3 regions of the Pantoea cypripedii genome follow, and region 3 is predicted to be linked to each of the others. Evidence: predicted binding sites of a transcription regulator. Region 3 holds the regulator's gene; each other region holds the start of a gene.
The links. Region 3 encodes sigma-54, which starts transcription at its own class of promoters, with help from an activator protein. Its sites were predicted from a motif close to GTTGGCACANNTTTCGCTNT; they were not measured.

Region 1 (4,975 bases), 390 kb from region 3:
CCCGCTGCGGCCGATGATGGAGATCACCTCGCCCATTTCGATATCGAGATCGACCCCTTTCAACACATGATTGTCGCCGTAGTACTTCTGTACCTGATTAATGGTGATGAGCGGCATTGAATTTTTTCTCCAGGTACTGGCTGTAGCGAGACAGCGGATAACACATCAGGAAGTAACCCAGCGCCACCAGGCCAAACACCTTAAACGGCTGATAAGTCACGTTGTTCAGAATGGTGCCTGCCTTGGTCAGCTCGACAAAACCAATGATGGACGCCAGCGCCGTGCCTTTAATCACCTGCACGGCAAAACCGACAGTCGGGGCGATGGCAATGCGGATCGCCTGCGGGGCAATCACGCGGTACAGCGTCTGGCCGAACGTCAGGCCGAGGCAGCGCGACGCTTCCCACTGACCTTTTGGCAACGCACGGATACTGCCGTGCCAGATATCCACCAGAAAAGCACTGGTGTAGAACGTCAGCGCCAGCGAGGCGGCGGTCCAGGGGGCGACATCAATACCAAACAGCGCGACGCCGAAGAACGCCAGAAACAGCTGCATCAGTAACGGCGTGCCCTGAAACAATTCGGTGTAACCGCGGATAACCCGCATCAGCCACGGCTTACGCAGCAGGCGTAAAAACAGCAGCGGCAGGGTCACCAGCGTGCCACCAAAGAAGGCCACCAGCGACAGCAAAATCGTCCAGCGCGCCGCCAGCAGCAGGTTGCGCAGGATGTCCCAGTCGGTAAAGGTCGTCATGATGGCAGCGCTCCAAACCATTTACGTCCCACTGCCAGCAGCAGCTGACGCATGGCAATCGACAACGCCAGGTAAATCAACGTGGTCACCAGATAGACTTCAAAACTCAAAAACGTGCGCGACTGAATCAGGTTGGCGGCGAAGGTCAGTTCCTCATAGGAGACCTGCGACACCACGGACGACCCCAGCATCACGATGATGCACTGGCTGACCAGCGCCGGGTAAATGCGTTGCAACGACGGCGGCAACACCACGCGAAAAAATGTCTGGCTGCGGGTCAGGCCGAGTACACGCCCAGCTTCCCATTGCCCTTTCGGCGTCACCTGGATACCGGCGCGGATGATTTCAGTGCTGTAGGCACCGAGGTTAATCAGCATCGCCAGCAGCGCTGCTTCGCCCGCCGTCAGTTTCAGACCAAGATTGGGCAAACCAAAGACGATAAAAAACAGCTGCACTACAAACGGGGTGTTACGAATCAGCTCGACATAAATGCCCCAGATACGGCTCAGCCAGCTGGGTTTGCCGCTGCGCAGTGCCGCACCGAGAATCCCCAGCGCAACACCGCCTACAGTCGCCAGCACCGTCAGCTGGATGGTGACCCACAGCCCCGCCAGCAGCTCCGGCCAGTGCGGCCAGAGCGCAGCAAAGTTAAGTTGCCCAATCATTGGCCGTCCTTCTTATGCGCCGAGGTTGGCCGGCAGTGGCGCTTTCAGCCACTCTTCGGACAACTTGTTCAGGGTGCCATCTTTAATGCCCTGCTCGATCAAGGTGTTCACTTTATCTTTCAGCGCAGGCTCGTCCTTCTTCAGGCCGATAAAGCACGGGGAGTCTTTCAGCATAAACTGCGCAACCGGGGCTTTGGCCGGGTTCTGGCGTGCGATCGCGGCCACGACCAGGTTGCCGGTGGCGATGTACTGCACCTGACCAGAAAGATAAGCAGACAGCGTGGTGTTGTTATCCTCGTAACGTTTCACATCGGCGTCTTTCGGTGCCACATCGCTCAGAACCATATCTTCGACCGCACCACGGGTAACGCCGATGGATTTTCCGCTCAGTGCCGCTGCATCTTTGATTTCTTCGCCTTTCGGACCAAACACGCCCAGGAAGAACGGCGCGTAAGCACGGCTAAAGTCGATCACTTTTTCACGTTCGGCATTTTTCCCCATGCTGGAGATCACCAGATCGACCTTATCGGTTTGCAGATACGGCACGCGGTTAGCACTGGAGACAGGCACCAGCTGCAACTTCAGTTTCATCTCTTTGGCGAGGTACTTCGCCATGTCGATGTCATAGCCCTGCGGCTGTAAATCGGTGCCGACTGAACCAAACGGCGGGAAGTCCTGCGGTACGGCAATGCGGATAACACCGCGTTTCTGGATGTCCTGCAGCTGATCGGCCATCGCGCTACCGACCTGCGCCATCATTAACGCAGCGCCTGCCACTGCCATTAAAACTTTTTTCATTATGCACCCCGGTGAGTTTACGTGAAACAAAAGATTCTTGATGAATCGTTCTGCAACTAATGTGCCAACCGAAACAAAAAGAACACTTCCACGAAAAATCAGGGTTGCAGCTTTATCAGGGTGAAAAAAACCGGCGCAGCGCCGGGACGTTAAAGCGATCAAAAAAGGTGCAAAGCACCAAAACGGTGCCCTTTAACGGTGTTCCAGCTCATCCAGATGCTGGTAAAGGTCGGCGATTTGATGAATACGCTGACGACCTTGCGACAACATTTCATGCAACAGGGCGTTAGCCAGCAGGTTCACCAGGCTCATGGCGGAGGCGTAGCTGTCGAAGGCGGAGACGCTGTCGAGCGGTGCACACAGCTGCCAGCGCGCCAGGGTGATCACCCCCTGCGCCTGCGGTTCACACAGCGCCAGCACCGGGATATTACTTTGTTGCAGCTGCTGCATCAGCGGGCGGAGGATGCGGGGCCGACGGCGAAACGCCATCACCACCACCACATCTTCCGGGGTGATATCCACCAGCTCCTCACCCAGCGTCTGGCCGGGTTGCGGCAGCACATGGACCTGAGGACGCGCCTGCATCAGCTGCTGGCGCAGATGCAGCGCTACCGGATAGGCATTACGCATGCCGACGATAAACAGCCGTTTCGCCTGTGCCAGCGCCTGAATCACCTCGCCAAACTGCTGCGGATCAATGCTGTTGACCCACTGCGTCAGGTTCGCCATCTCCTGCTTGTAATGACGCGACAGCAGCGTGTTGCCCTGCACCGCATCGCGGTTGTCCGTCAGGGGCATACCGCTCTGGCGCAGGGTACGCAGCTCATCACGCATATCTTTGTATTTTTCGTAGCCAAGGCGCTTGAACAGGCGGCTCACCGTCGCTTTTGACACACCACTCAGCCGCGCCAGTTCCGCGCTGTTGTAGCTGATCAGGTCGTCAAAATGGTCAAAGACAAAATCGGCAATGCGCTGCTCCTGCGGCGACAGTTGCGGATAGTGGCTACGGAGGCGTTCATCTAACTGTTTCATCATTCGTCCTGTAACTTTCGTTTCATCACAAGCTAGCATAAATCGATCCACAATGGTTTTCCTGCCAAAACTGGAACAGCTCTTGCTATAACTTCCCCACGTACCCGAAAAATGAGTTCACTATGATACAGAGCAATATGGCGCCATTAGGCATGGCCGTGACCCCGCACCATCTCGCCAGCGAAAGCGCCTTAGCGGTGCTGCGCGAAGGTGGCAACGCCATTGAAGCCATGGTCGCGGCTGCCGCCACTATCGCCGTGGTCTACCCGCATATGAACGGGCTGGGCGGTGACGGCTTCTGGCTGATTGTGCCGCCGGGCGGCGATCCCATCGCTATCGATGCCAGCGGTGCCGCCGGTTCTCTGGCGCACTTCGATTTTTATCACGGCGCAACAAAAATTCCACATCGCGGACCGAAAGCGGCACTGACCGTGGCAGGCACCGTCAGCGGCTGGCAGGAGGCCCTGAACTACTCCGCCGAGCTGGGAGCGACACCGCTGCCGCTGCCACGCCTGCTGCGTGACGCTATCCGCTATGCCGCTGATGGCATTCCCGTCACTGACTCGCAGGCTGCCGCCACCGCCGCTAAACGCCATGAATTGCAGGATCAGCCGGGGTTTGCTGCCACCTTTTTGCCCGATGGCGAAGTGCCTGCGGCAGGCAGCCGTTTCACCCAACCGGCGCTGGCCAATACCCTCAGCCTGCTGTGCGAGCAGGGATTAGACAGTTTTTATCGCGGTGAACTGGCGCATCATCTGGCACGGGAAATGTCGGCACTCGGCATGCCGGTCACCCTCGAAGATCTGCAACGCCAGCAGGCCCGCCGCTGTACGCCATTGCATCTGGCACACAGCGAAGGCGATATCTGGAACATGACGCCACCCACCCAGGGGCTGGTGTCGCTGGCGATTCTGGGCATTACCGACCAGCTCAATATGGCGGATGCCGATGAAACGCAGACCGTGCACCGCATCGTTGAAGCCACCAAGAAAGCCTTTGCCCTGCGCGATCAACATATTACCGATCCGCGCCATATCGACATTGATGTACAAAGCCTGCTGGATGCCGATCATCTCGCTGGCCTGGCCGCGCAGATTGATGATGCCAGTGCCGCTCCATGGGGCACCGGCAAAGGTCCGGGAGATACCGTGTGGATGGGGGTGATGGACAGCAGCGGGCTGGCGGTTTCCTTTATCCAGAGCATTTATCACGAATTCGGCAGCGGCGTGGTGCTGCCGGGCACCGGTATCACCTGGCAGAACCGTGGCGCGGCCTTCAGTTTGCAGCCCGGCCACCTACTGGCACTGGCTCCCGGCAAACAACCGTTCCACACCCTTAACCCGGCGGCGGCACGCCTGAAAGATGGCCGCACCATGGTGTATGGATCGATGGGCGGCGACGGCCAGCCACAGACCCAGGCGGCGATTTTTACCCGCCATGTCATCCAGGGATTGCCACTGCAACAGGCGGTAAGCTCGCCGCGCTGGCTGCTCGGCCGCACCTGGGGCCAATCCTCTGACTCCCTCAAGCTGGAAGCGCGCGTGGCACCGGAAACGGTGCAGCAGCTCCGTGCACTGGGCCATGAAGTGGAGCTGTTACCTGATTTTAGCGAGGTGGTCGGCCATGCGGGTGCCATCGTTCGCCATAATAACGGCATGCTGGAAGGCGCGTTTGATCCGCGCAGCAACGGCAGCGCCGCTGGTTTCTAAGGAGAAAACTGATGAGT
Region 2 (4,975 bases), 3.5 Mb from region 3:
TAATTGAAAAGAAAACCGCGCAGGGCAAGAAACGTTTCTGCGCCAGTAAGCGCTGCGGCAAACCCGTTGTGCAGGACAATGAATTACCATGACGCAAAATCACTCTTCAGCGGAAAACCTGGAATTCTGTATTAACCAGTTGCAGCAACATGCGGTGATCGCTTATCCCACAGAAGCGGTCTTTGGTCTGGGATGTGACCCGGACAGCGAAAGTGCTGTGATGTCATTACTGGCGCTGAAACAGCGGCCTGTCGAAAAAGGATTGATCCTGATTGCGGCCGACTATGCTCAGCTGGAACCCTACGTTGCCGATCAGGAGCTTTCCGTGGTGCAGCGTGAACGTATGTTTGCCTGCTGGCCGGGGCCGGTCACGTTTGTCGTACCGGCATCCCCACATACGCCACGGTGGCTAACCGGACGTTTTGACTCGCTGGCGATTCGCGTTAGCGATCATCCTGATGTGCAGGCGCTGTGCCAGCGCTTCGGTAAACCGCTGGTTTCAACCAGTGCCAATCTTTCAGGCGAGCCTCCATGTCGCACCGTTGCGGAAGTCGCTCTGCAATTTGGTGCTGAGTTTCCGGTATTAGCGGGTGAAACGGGTGGACGTCTTAATCCTTCTGAAATCCGCGACGTTATCAGCGGCGAACTTATCCGTCAGGGCTAATTTATGGAAAACTTTGCCGTTTTTGGTAACCCGATTGAACATAGTAAGTCACCTTTTATCCATCGTTTATTCGCAGAGCAAACGGGAATTGAACACCACTATGGCCGCGTATGCGCGCCACTGGATGGTTTTCCGCAGGCGATCAGCGAGTTCTTTTCGGCGGGTGGGAAAGGGGCCAATGTGACGTTGCCCTTCAAAGAGCAGGCGTGGGAGTTTGCTGATGAACTCAGCGAGCGTGCTGCGCTCTCTGGGGCGGTCAATACGTTAAAGAAGGATGCGCAGGGGCAGATCCTGGGCGACAACACGGATGGTATCGGCTTACTGAGCGATCTTGAGCGGCTTAAAATGATCCGCCCCGGCGATCGGGTATTGCTGATGGGGGCAGGGGGAGCCGCACGCGGCGTGATTTTGCCACTGCTCTCATTAGGGTGTGCGCTGACAGTGACGAATCGTACAGTTGAAAAGGCGGAGTTGCTTGCGGATATTTTCCAGCATAGTGGGGCCATTCATGCCTGCAGTTTTACTTCTCTGGCCGGCCAGTCGTTTGATCTGATTATCAATGCCACTTCCAGCGGTGTGAAAGGCGATGTGCCGCCACTGCCCGTTTCATTGATTTCTCAACATACGCGCTGTTATGACATGTTTTACCAGCCGGGTCTGACGCCATTCTTGTTTTGGTGCCAGCAACAGGGGGCGCAACAACTCGCCGATGGATTGGGCATGCTGGTGGGGCAGGCAGCGCATGCTTTTCAGTTATGGCATGGTGTGATGCCTGAGATCACGCCCGTCATTGCGCAATTAAAGCAGGCGATGCAGCCGTGAATCAGGCGATTCAGTTTCCTGATCGGGAAGATTGGGATCAAAACCGGCAAGCGGTGTGTTTTCCGGCGATGGTGAATGGCATGGGGCTGATGTGCGCGATCTCTCTTCAGGCATTGTATGACAGATTCGGTGAGGGAGAAGCGATGGCGCTGTTTAGCGCTCATCGCTGGGATCTGGAAGATGAGGCCGAGCAACTTATCCGTAATGATGAAGTTGATCATCAGGGCTGGGTCTGGCTTTCCTGAGCGAGATAATCATTTTTCCAGCCAACATAGTTGTTTGCTGAGTAACGAAGGCCTTCTATCTCGGCTTCATTAAGCGGGCGAATTTGTTTTACCGGGCTGCCTAAATACAGGTAGCCACTTTCCAGACGCTTGCCGGGTGGGACCAGGCTACCTGCACCAATCATCACATCCTCTTCTACTATTACACCATCCAGCAGAATCGACCCCATGCCAACCAGGACGCGATCGCCAATGGTGCAGCCATGCAGCATGGCTTTGTGGCCCACCGTTACGTCTTCGCCAATCACCAGAGGGTAGCCCGCCGGATTGCTGGCTGACTTATGCGTCACATGGAGGACGCTGCCATCCTGGATATTGGTTCGTGCGCCAATCATCACCTGATTCACGTCACCACGTATGGCGACCAGCGGCCAGATACTGACATCGTCTCCTAATACAACATCGCCAACCACAACACTGCTTTTATCGATCATTACGCGATCGCCAGTTTGCGGGTAGCTGCTTTTATAGGGACGTAAGGCTGTGGACATGATCTTTCTCCTTTTGCTCATTTATGCCTAGCCTGAGCGCGATCGGTGCGTCAGACAAGCTAATTATTGAGCGGATCGTTCGTGATCCCAGCAGAAAGGATGAAAACTCACCAGTTGAATCAAAAGATCGAAAAAAGGGGTTGTGCAAAAAAATCGGATCCCTATAATGCGCCTCCACTGACACGGCAAAGCGGCAACGCAGACGGTCAGCGAGGGACGAAGTGATTCATCCCGCCGGAGAAAGTCGCTGAAAAAAAGTGATTGACTCTGAAGGAGGAAAGCGTAATATACGCCACCTCGCGACAGACGGTTAACCCGCTGCTCGCACTGCTCTTTAACAATTTATCAGACAATCTGTGTGGGCACTCGCAGGATTGATATCAAAAGTCTACGGACTTAAAAAATATCAAGTCTCAAGAGTGAACACGTAATTCATTACGAAGTTTAATTCTTTGAGCATCAAACTTAAATTGAAGAGTTTGATCATGGCTCAGATTGAACGCTGGCGGCAGGCCTAACACATGCAAGTCGAACCTAGCTAGCTAGCGCCAGAGGCGTTTTGGTTGAGAGACCAGAGAAGAATTTTCAGCATTGTTTACCGGATAAAGAATTAGCGGAAACGAAAGATTTTACGCTGAGGCAAGGCGGCAAGCGCAGTAAATGAAGGAGCATACATAAGTATGTGACTGAGTTTACAAGAGCGGCCAACGCAGCATCAGTGAAAAATATTCGTTTCTGGCACAAAGAATTTGCCTGGCGGCTGTAGCGCGGTGGTCCCACCTGACCCCATGCCGAACTCAGAAGTGAAACGCCGTAGCGCCGATGGTAGTGTGGGGTCTCCCCATGCGAGAGTAGGGAACTGCCAGGCATCAATCAAGTGAAGAAGCCCTGAACGAAAGTTCAGGGCTTTTTTACGTCTGAAAATCAGAAAAAAGCACGGTGCCGTAGCGGCGCGATTTATCGCGCAGTTTCTATCGTACCAGGCCTGAAACATTCACGATAAATAATGCAGAAACATAAAAAACCCCCTGCCAGGGCAGAGGGTTGATTGCAGTGGATCGGCCTGGGAACTGTCTTAGTGAATAACCTGCGACAGAAAGGCACGGGTACGTTCTGACTTCGGATTGGCAAAGAACTCCTGCGGTGGGGCTTGTTCCACGATCTCACCACGGTCCATAAAGATAACCCGATCAGCGACTGTGCGTGCAAAGCCCATCTCATGGGTTACACACAACATCGTCATACCATCCTCCGCCAGACCAATCATGGTATCGAGCACTTCTTTAACCATCTCAGGGTCAAGAGCTGAAGTCGGCTCATCAAACAGCATGATTTTGGGTTTCATACACAGCGAACGTGCAATTGCCACGCGCTGTTGCTGACCACCGGACAGCTGTCCGGGAAATTTATGCGCATGCTCGGCAATACGGACGCGTTGCAGATAATGCATCGCCAGTTCTTCCGCCTCTTTCTTTGGCATCTTACGCACCCAGATAGGTGCCAGCGTGCAGTTTTGCAACACAGTCAAATGCGGGAAAAGGTTGAAGTGCTGGAACACCATGCCAACTTCAGTTCGCACACGTTCAATATTACGTACATCATCATTCAAATGAATGCCATCAACGACGATTCGCCCCTGCTGATGTTCTTCAAGGTGGTTGATGCAACGGATAGTGGTGGATTTGCCCGAGCCTGATGGTCCGCAAAGAACGATACGTTCACGCGGTTTCACCTGCAGGTTTATGTCCTTTAATACATGGAACTGACCGTACCATTTATTCACATTTTCGAGCGTAATCATCATTTGGTCAGCAGAATTAGTCATAGATTGTGTCATGTAAAACCTCAGTGCGATTTACGCCCGGTGTGAAAGCGCTTCTCCAGATACTGGCTATAGCGCGACATGCTAAAACAGAAAATCCAATAGACGAGGGCAGCAAAAACATAGCCTTCCGTCGACATCCCAAGCCATGTGGGGTCAACGGTGGCCTGCTGCACGCTACTGAAAAGATCGAACAGGCCGATGATGATCACCAGGCTGGTATCTTTAAACAAAGCAATGATGGTGTTAACCAGGCCGGGAATGGTGAGTTTGAGTGCCTGAGGCAAAATCACCAGAATCTGTGTTTTCCAGTAACCCAGCGCCAGCGACTCAGCGGCTTCATACTGTCCCTTTGGCAGAGCCTGTAAGCCACCGCGCACCACTTCCGCGACATAAGCTGACTGGAACAGAATCACACCGACCAGCGCACGCACCAGCTTATCGATGGTCGTCCCTTCAGACATAAACAGCGGCAGCATCACCGATGACATAAACAACACGGTAATCAGCGGTACACCACGCCAGAACTCAATAAAAATCACTGACAGGGTTCGTACCACTGGCATCTTTGAACGGCGTCCCAATGCCAGCAAAATCCCCAATGGCAGGGCACCGGCGATGCCGACCGACGCGATAATCAGCGTCAGCGTCAAACCGCCCCACTGGCGGGTTTCGACACGATCCAGACCCAAATAGCCGCCATACATCAGGAACCAGACGATGATGGGGTAGGCCACTGCCCAGCAGGCGATATAACGGCCACGATGTGGGATCGATTTGATAAACATCGGGATGATGGACAGCAGGCCAATCACCAGTGCCAGATTGATGCGCCAGCGCAGTTCATGTGGATACAGCCCATACATAAACTGGCCAAAGCGCGCATGGATAA
Region 3 (4,975 bases):
CAGTACGTGAACTTTGCGATCTGATCTTAATGGCGCAGAATAAATTTGAGGATGCCAAAGGGCAATCAGTATGAGTAAAAGCAGGCGTTGGATAACGCTGATTCTGGCCTTAATCGCTCTGGTGCTGATCGGCTGGAATCTTACCAACCAGGATGAGAGCAAAACACCGGTTGCCACCAACGATCAGGAGCCGACCTATACCAGCTCGACTTCTCACACCGTGGTATACAATCCCGATGGTGCGCTGGCCTATAAGCTGATTTCGGATAAAGTTACCTACTTTGATGCCGATCAACTGAGCTGGTTCGAAAATCCGGTGATGACCACCTATGACGTGAACAAAATTCCAACCTGGTCTGTTCGTTCGGATAAGGCAAAGCTCACCAAAGATCGTATGCTTTATCTATACGGCCACGTTGAAGTAAACACCCTGACGCAGGATTCCGAGTTACAGCGCATCAAAACGGATAATGCGGTAGTCAATCTGGTTACCCAGGATGTCACTTCAGACGATCAGGTCACCCTTTATGGCCGCAGTTTTAACTCTACTGGCATGAAGATGCGCGGCAACTTACGGACAAAAAATGCCGAGTTGATTGAAAAGGTCAAATCCTCCTATGAAATCCAAAATGAACAAAAACAGCCTTAAGTTACTGTTGGTCAGCGCTCTGTTAGCCACCAGTCTGCCCGCTCTGGCATTAACAGGAGACTCGGACAAACCCGTCAATATCGTTTCAGAAAACCAGGCGCTGGATCTGCAAGGCAATGTCGCCACCTTCACCGGCAATGTGATCGTGACCCAGGGATCGATCAAAATCACCGCAGACAAAGTGGTGGTGACGCGTCCGGGCGGCGATAGCAAAAAAACCATCGTTGATGCATGGGGCAACCCCGCCACTTTCTATCAAATGCAGGACAGCGGTAAGCCGGTACAAGGCCATGCTGCCAAGCTGCACTACGAACTGGCCAATGACTTTGTTGAGCTGACCGGTAACGCTTACATTGAGCAGCTGGATAGCAATATCAAAGGTGATCGCATCACCTATCTGGTGAAAGAACAGAAAATGCAGGCCTTCAGTCAGGGCCAGAGCAAACGCGTGACCACCGTACTGGTGCCGTCGCAGTTGCAGGACAAAAACGGTTCATCCCAGAGCCAAAAGAAGAGTAACTAATTTCTATGGCCACACTGATCGCTGAAAACCTGGCGAAAGCCTATAAAGGCCGCCGCGTGGTAGAAGACGTTAGCCTGCAGGTGAAATCCGGCGAAATCGTCGGCCTGCTGGGTCCCAACGGGGCCGGTAAAACCACCACCTTCTACATGGTGGTGGGTATTGTGCCGCGTGATGCCGGTCGCATCATCATTGATGATGAAGACATCAGTCTCCTGCCACTGCATGCGCGCGCGCGCCGTGGCATTGGTTATCTGCCGCAGGAAGCATCGATTTTCCGTCGCCTGAGCGTTTACGACAACCTGATGGCGGTATTGCAGGTTCGTGATGATCTTAGCGAAGAACAGCGCCAGGACCGTGCCAATGAATTAATGGAAGAGTTCCACATTGAGCATCTGCGTGACAGCATGGGTCAGGCACTTTCCGGTGGTGAACGCCGCCGCGTGGAGATTGCCCGTGCGCTGGCCGCCAACCCTAAATTCATCCTTTTGGATGAACCATTTGCGGGTGTCGACCCCATTTCCGTTATTGATATCAAGAAGATCATTGAGCATCTGCGCGATAGCGGACTAGGCGTGTTGATCACCGACCACAACGTGCGCGAAACCCTTGCCGTTTGTGAACGCGCTTACATCGTCAGCCAGGGGCATTTGATTGCCCACGGCACCCCCGATGAAATACTTGCAGATGAGCAGGTTAAGCGTGTTTATTTGGGCGAAGAGTTCAGACTCTGATAAGGTGTCGTAACCTCCGACGTTTGCTTAGGAAATTCAATCCGGATTATGAAGCAAGGTTTGCAACTCAGGCTCAGCCAACAGCTGGCGATGACACCCCAGTTGCAGCAAGCAATCCGCTTGCTGCAACTCTCTACGCTTGAACTCCAGCAGGAATTACAACTGGCGCTGGAAAGCAATCCATTGCTTGAACAATCAGATCTCCATGAAGAAGTAGACACACGCGAATATCAGGAGAGCGAAGCGCTCGACACGCGCGAGGCACTTGAACAGAAGGATATGCCGGAAGAGTTGCCGCTCGACGCCACCTGGGATGAGATCTACACCGCCGGTACGCCTTCAGGCACCGGGACCGATTATCAGGATGATGAATTGCCGGTGTACCAGGGAGAGACGACGCAGTCATTGCAGGACTACCTGATGTGGCAGGTCGAACTGACGCCCTTCACCGATACTGACCGTGCCATTGCGACCTCGATTGTGGATGCGATTGACGATACCGGCTACCTCACCGTGACGTTGCAGGATATCTGCGACAGTATTGGCGATGAGGAGCTGACGCTAGACGAAGTGGAGGCGGTACTGAAACGCGTGCAGCGTTTCGACCCGGTCGGTGTCGGTGCACGCGATTTACGTGATTGTTTGCTGGTCCAGCTTTCACAATATGCCAGCGATATACCGATGCTGGCCGAAGCGCGCCTCATCGTTAGCGAACATCTCGACCTGCTGGCCAATCATGATTTTCGCAGTCTGATGCGTGTCACGCGTCTGAAAGAAGATGTGCTGAAAGACGCCATGCTGCTGATTCAATCGCTCGATCCGCGTCCGGGCCAGTCGGTGAATACCAGCGAACCGGAATATGTCATTCCTGATGTGCTGGTACGCAAAACTGGCACGCGCTGGACGGTTGAACTGAATGCTGACAGCGTGCCGCGTCTGAAAATCAACCAGCATTATGCTGCGATGGGCGGAGCTGCGCGTAACGACAGCGATAGCCAGTTTATCCGCAGCAACTTACAGGAAGCCCGATGGCTGATTAAGAGCCTGGAGAGCCGTAACGACACGCTGCTGAAAGTGACACGTTGTATTGTCGAGCAGCAGCAGGCGTTCTTTGAGCAGGGCGAGGAGTATATGCGCCCCATGGTGCTGGCGGATATCGCCTCAGCCGTGGATATGCATGAATCCACCATTTCGCGCGTCACCACGCAGAAGTATTTACATAGCCCGCGTGGCATCTTTGAACTGAAATATTTTTTCTCCAGCCATGTGAACACCGAAGGCGGTGGCGAAGCCTCTTCCACGGCGATACGTGCGCTGGTGAAAAAATTGATCTCTGCGGAAAACCCCGCAAAACCCTTGAGCGACAGCAAACTGACCTCCATGTTATCTGAACAGGGCATCATGGTGGCCCGCCGTACGGTTGCTAAGTATCGCGAGTCTTTGTCCATCCCGCCCTCGAACCAGCGTAAACAGCTGGTTTGAATGTATTGAGAAGGAAGACCTATGCAGATAAACCTTACCGGACTGAATGTAGAGATTACCGAACCGCTGCGCGAATTTGTAAATAGCAAATTTGCCAAACTGGAACACTATTTTGATCGTATCAATCAGGTCTATATTGTTCTGAAAGTGGAGAAGGTAACGCAGATTGCTGATGCAACCTTGCATGTGAACGGCGGGGAGTTGCACGCGACATCGGAAGCGGAAGATATGTACGCGGCCATTGACGGATTGATCGACAAGCTTTCCCGTCAGTTGACTAAACATAAAGACAAACTGAAAAAACACTAACCTTCACGCTTGCAGAGTGCCGACCGGTTCGGCACTCAGAGCACAGAATGGGGCGGGCTGACCGCCCCGTTTTGTCATCTGCGCAAGCGCCAACAGGAGAGCCTGCATTTTCCCCGTTAACGGGTTAAAGTGGGTGATCCTCGCGGCTATGTGAACTCGCAAGTGAAACGATGATGAACAACGATCTGACACTGGAATTGAGCTCGGTCCTCACGCTGGACTGCACCCGCAGCGGCGTACACTGCCAGAGTAAAAAACGTGCGCTGGAAATTATCAGCGAGCTGGCAGCTAAGCAGCTCAATCTGCCTCACCAGACGCTTTTCGAAGCAATCCTCACCCGTGAACGCATGGGCAGTACCGGTATTGGCAATGGCATTGCTATTCCGCATGGCAAGCTGGAGGAAGACACCCTGCGCGCCGTAGGTGTGTTTATCAGCCTCGATCAGCCGATCGCTTTTGACGCGGTCGACAATCAGCCAGTAGACCTGCTGTTTGCGCTGCTGGTGCCAGCGGACCAGTGCAAAACCCATCTGCATACGCTATCGCTGGTGGCAAAACGCCTGGCAGATAAAACCGTCTGTCGTCGTCTGCGCGCGGCGCAGAGCGATGAAGAACTCTATGCCATTATCACAGAAGCGCAGGACGACCATCCTTAAGCGACAGACACTTTTACCGGCCAGGGTGCCGGTTTAAAACGGGAGAAATGTGATGGTGCTGATGATCGTTAGCGGTCGGTCAGGCTCAGGAAAATCAGTCGCGTTACGTGCGCTTGAGGACATGGGGTTTTACTGTGTCGATAACCTGCCAGTGGTGCTGTTGCCCGAACTGGCAAATACGTTAACCGAACGCAATATCTCGGCCGCCGTCAGTATTGACGTGCGGAACATGCCTGAATCGCCGGAGATTTTTGAAACTGCCCTCAATAATCTGCCAGAGTCCTTTGCGCCGCAGCTTTTGTTTCTCGACGCCGATCGCAACACGCTGATTCGTCGCTACAGCGATACCCGCCGCCTGCATCCGCTTTCCAGTAAAAACCTGTCACTGGAGAGCGCCATTGATGAGGAGAGCGATCTGCTGGAGCCGCTGCGCTCACGCGCCGATCTGATTATCGATACCTCAGAGATGTCAGTGCATGAGCTGGCAGAAATGCTGCGTACCCGTCTGCTCGGTAAACGCGAACGTGAACTGACCATGGTGTTTGAATCCTTTGGCTTCAAACATGGCATTCCAATCGATGCCGATTATGTCTTTGATGTGCGTTTTCTGCCTAACCCGCACTGG

Region 1: HA50_RS04145 (gamma-glutamyltransferase family protein) is a predicted target of sigma-54. The motif match lies at 3,319-3,338, and genes of this name have one in related genera.
Region 2: HA50_RS18725 (gamma carbonic anhydrase family protein) is a predicted target of sigma-54. The motif match lies at 2,539-2,558, and genes of this name have one in related genera.

Annotation. Positions count from the first base shown of each region.
Region 1 is NZ_MLJI01000001.1:931,241-936,215, reverse strand. It holds gene HA50_RS04170 (amino acid ABC transporter ATP-binding protein) at 1-117, opposite strand, end outside; gene HA50_RS04165 (amino acid ABC transporter permease) at 98-754, opposite strand; gene HA50_RS04160 (amino acid ABC transporter permease) at 751-1,419, opposite strand; gene HA50_RS04155 (transporter substrate-binding domain-containing protein) at 1,432-2,217, opposite strand; gene hpxU (MurR/RpiR family transcriptional regulator HpxU) at 2,410-3,249, opposite strand; gene HA50_RS04145 (gamma-glutamyltransferase family protein) at 3,372-4,958, shown strand; gene hpxX (oxalurate catabolism protein HpxX) at 4,970-4,975, shown strand, end outside.
Region 2 is NZ_MLJI01000001.1:4,021,075-4,026,049, reverse strand. It holds gene HA50_RS18745 (DNA topoisomerase family protein) at 1-92, shown strand, start outside; gene tsaC (L-threonylcarbamoyladenylate synthase type 1 TsaC) at 89-664, shown strand; gene aroE (shikimate dehydrogenase) at 668-1,486, shown strand; gene HA50_RS18730 (DUF1488 family protein) at 1,483-1,731, shown strand; gene HA50_RS18725 (gamma carbonic anhydrase family protein) at 1,707-2,261, opposite strand; rRNA gene rrf (5S ribosomal RNA) at 3,014-3,129, shown strand; gene HA50_RS18715 (amino acid ABC transporter ATP-binding protein) at 3,337-4,098, opposite strand; gene HA50_RS18710 (amino acid ABC transporter permease) at 4,107-4,975, opposite strand, start outside.
Region 3 is NZ_MLJI01000001.1:540,118-545,092, reverse strand. It holds gene kdsC (3-deoxy-manno-octulosonate-8-phosphatase KdsC) at 1-74, shown strand, start outside; gene lptC (LPS export ABC transporter periplasmic protein LptC) at 71-649, shown strand; gene lptA (lipopolysaccharide ABC transporter substrate-binding protein LptA) at 618-1,172, shown strand; gene lptB (LPS export ABC transporter ATP-binding protein) at 1,178-1,903, shown strand; gene rpoN (RNA polymerase factor sigma-54) at 1,952-3,385, shown strand; gene hpf (ribosome hibernation promoting factor) at 3,407-3,694, shown strand; gene ptsN (PTS IIA-like nitrogen regulatory protein PtsN) at 3,868-4,350, shown strand; gene rapZ (RNase adapter RapZ) at 4,403-4,975, shown strand, end outside.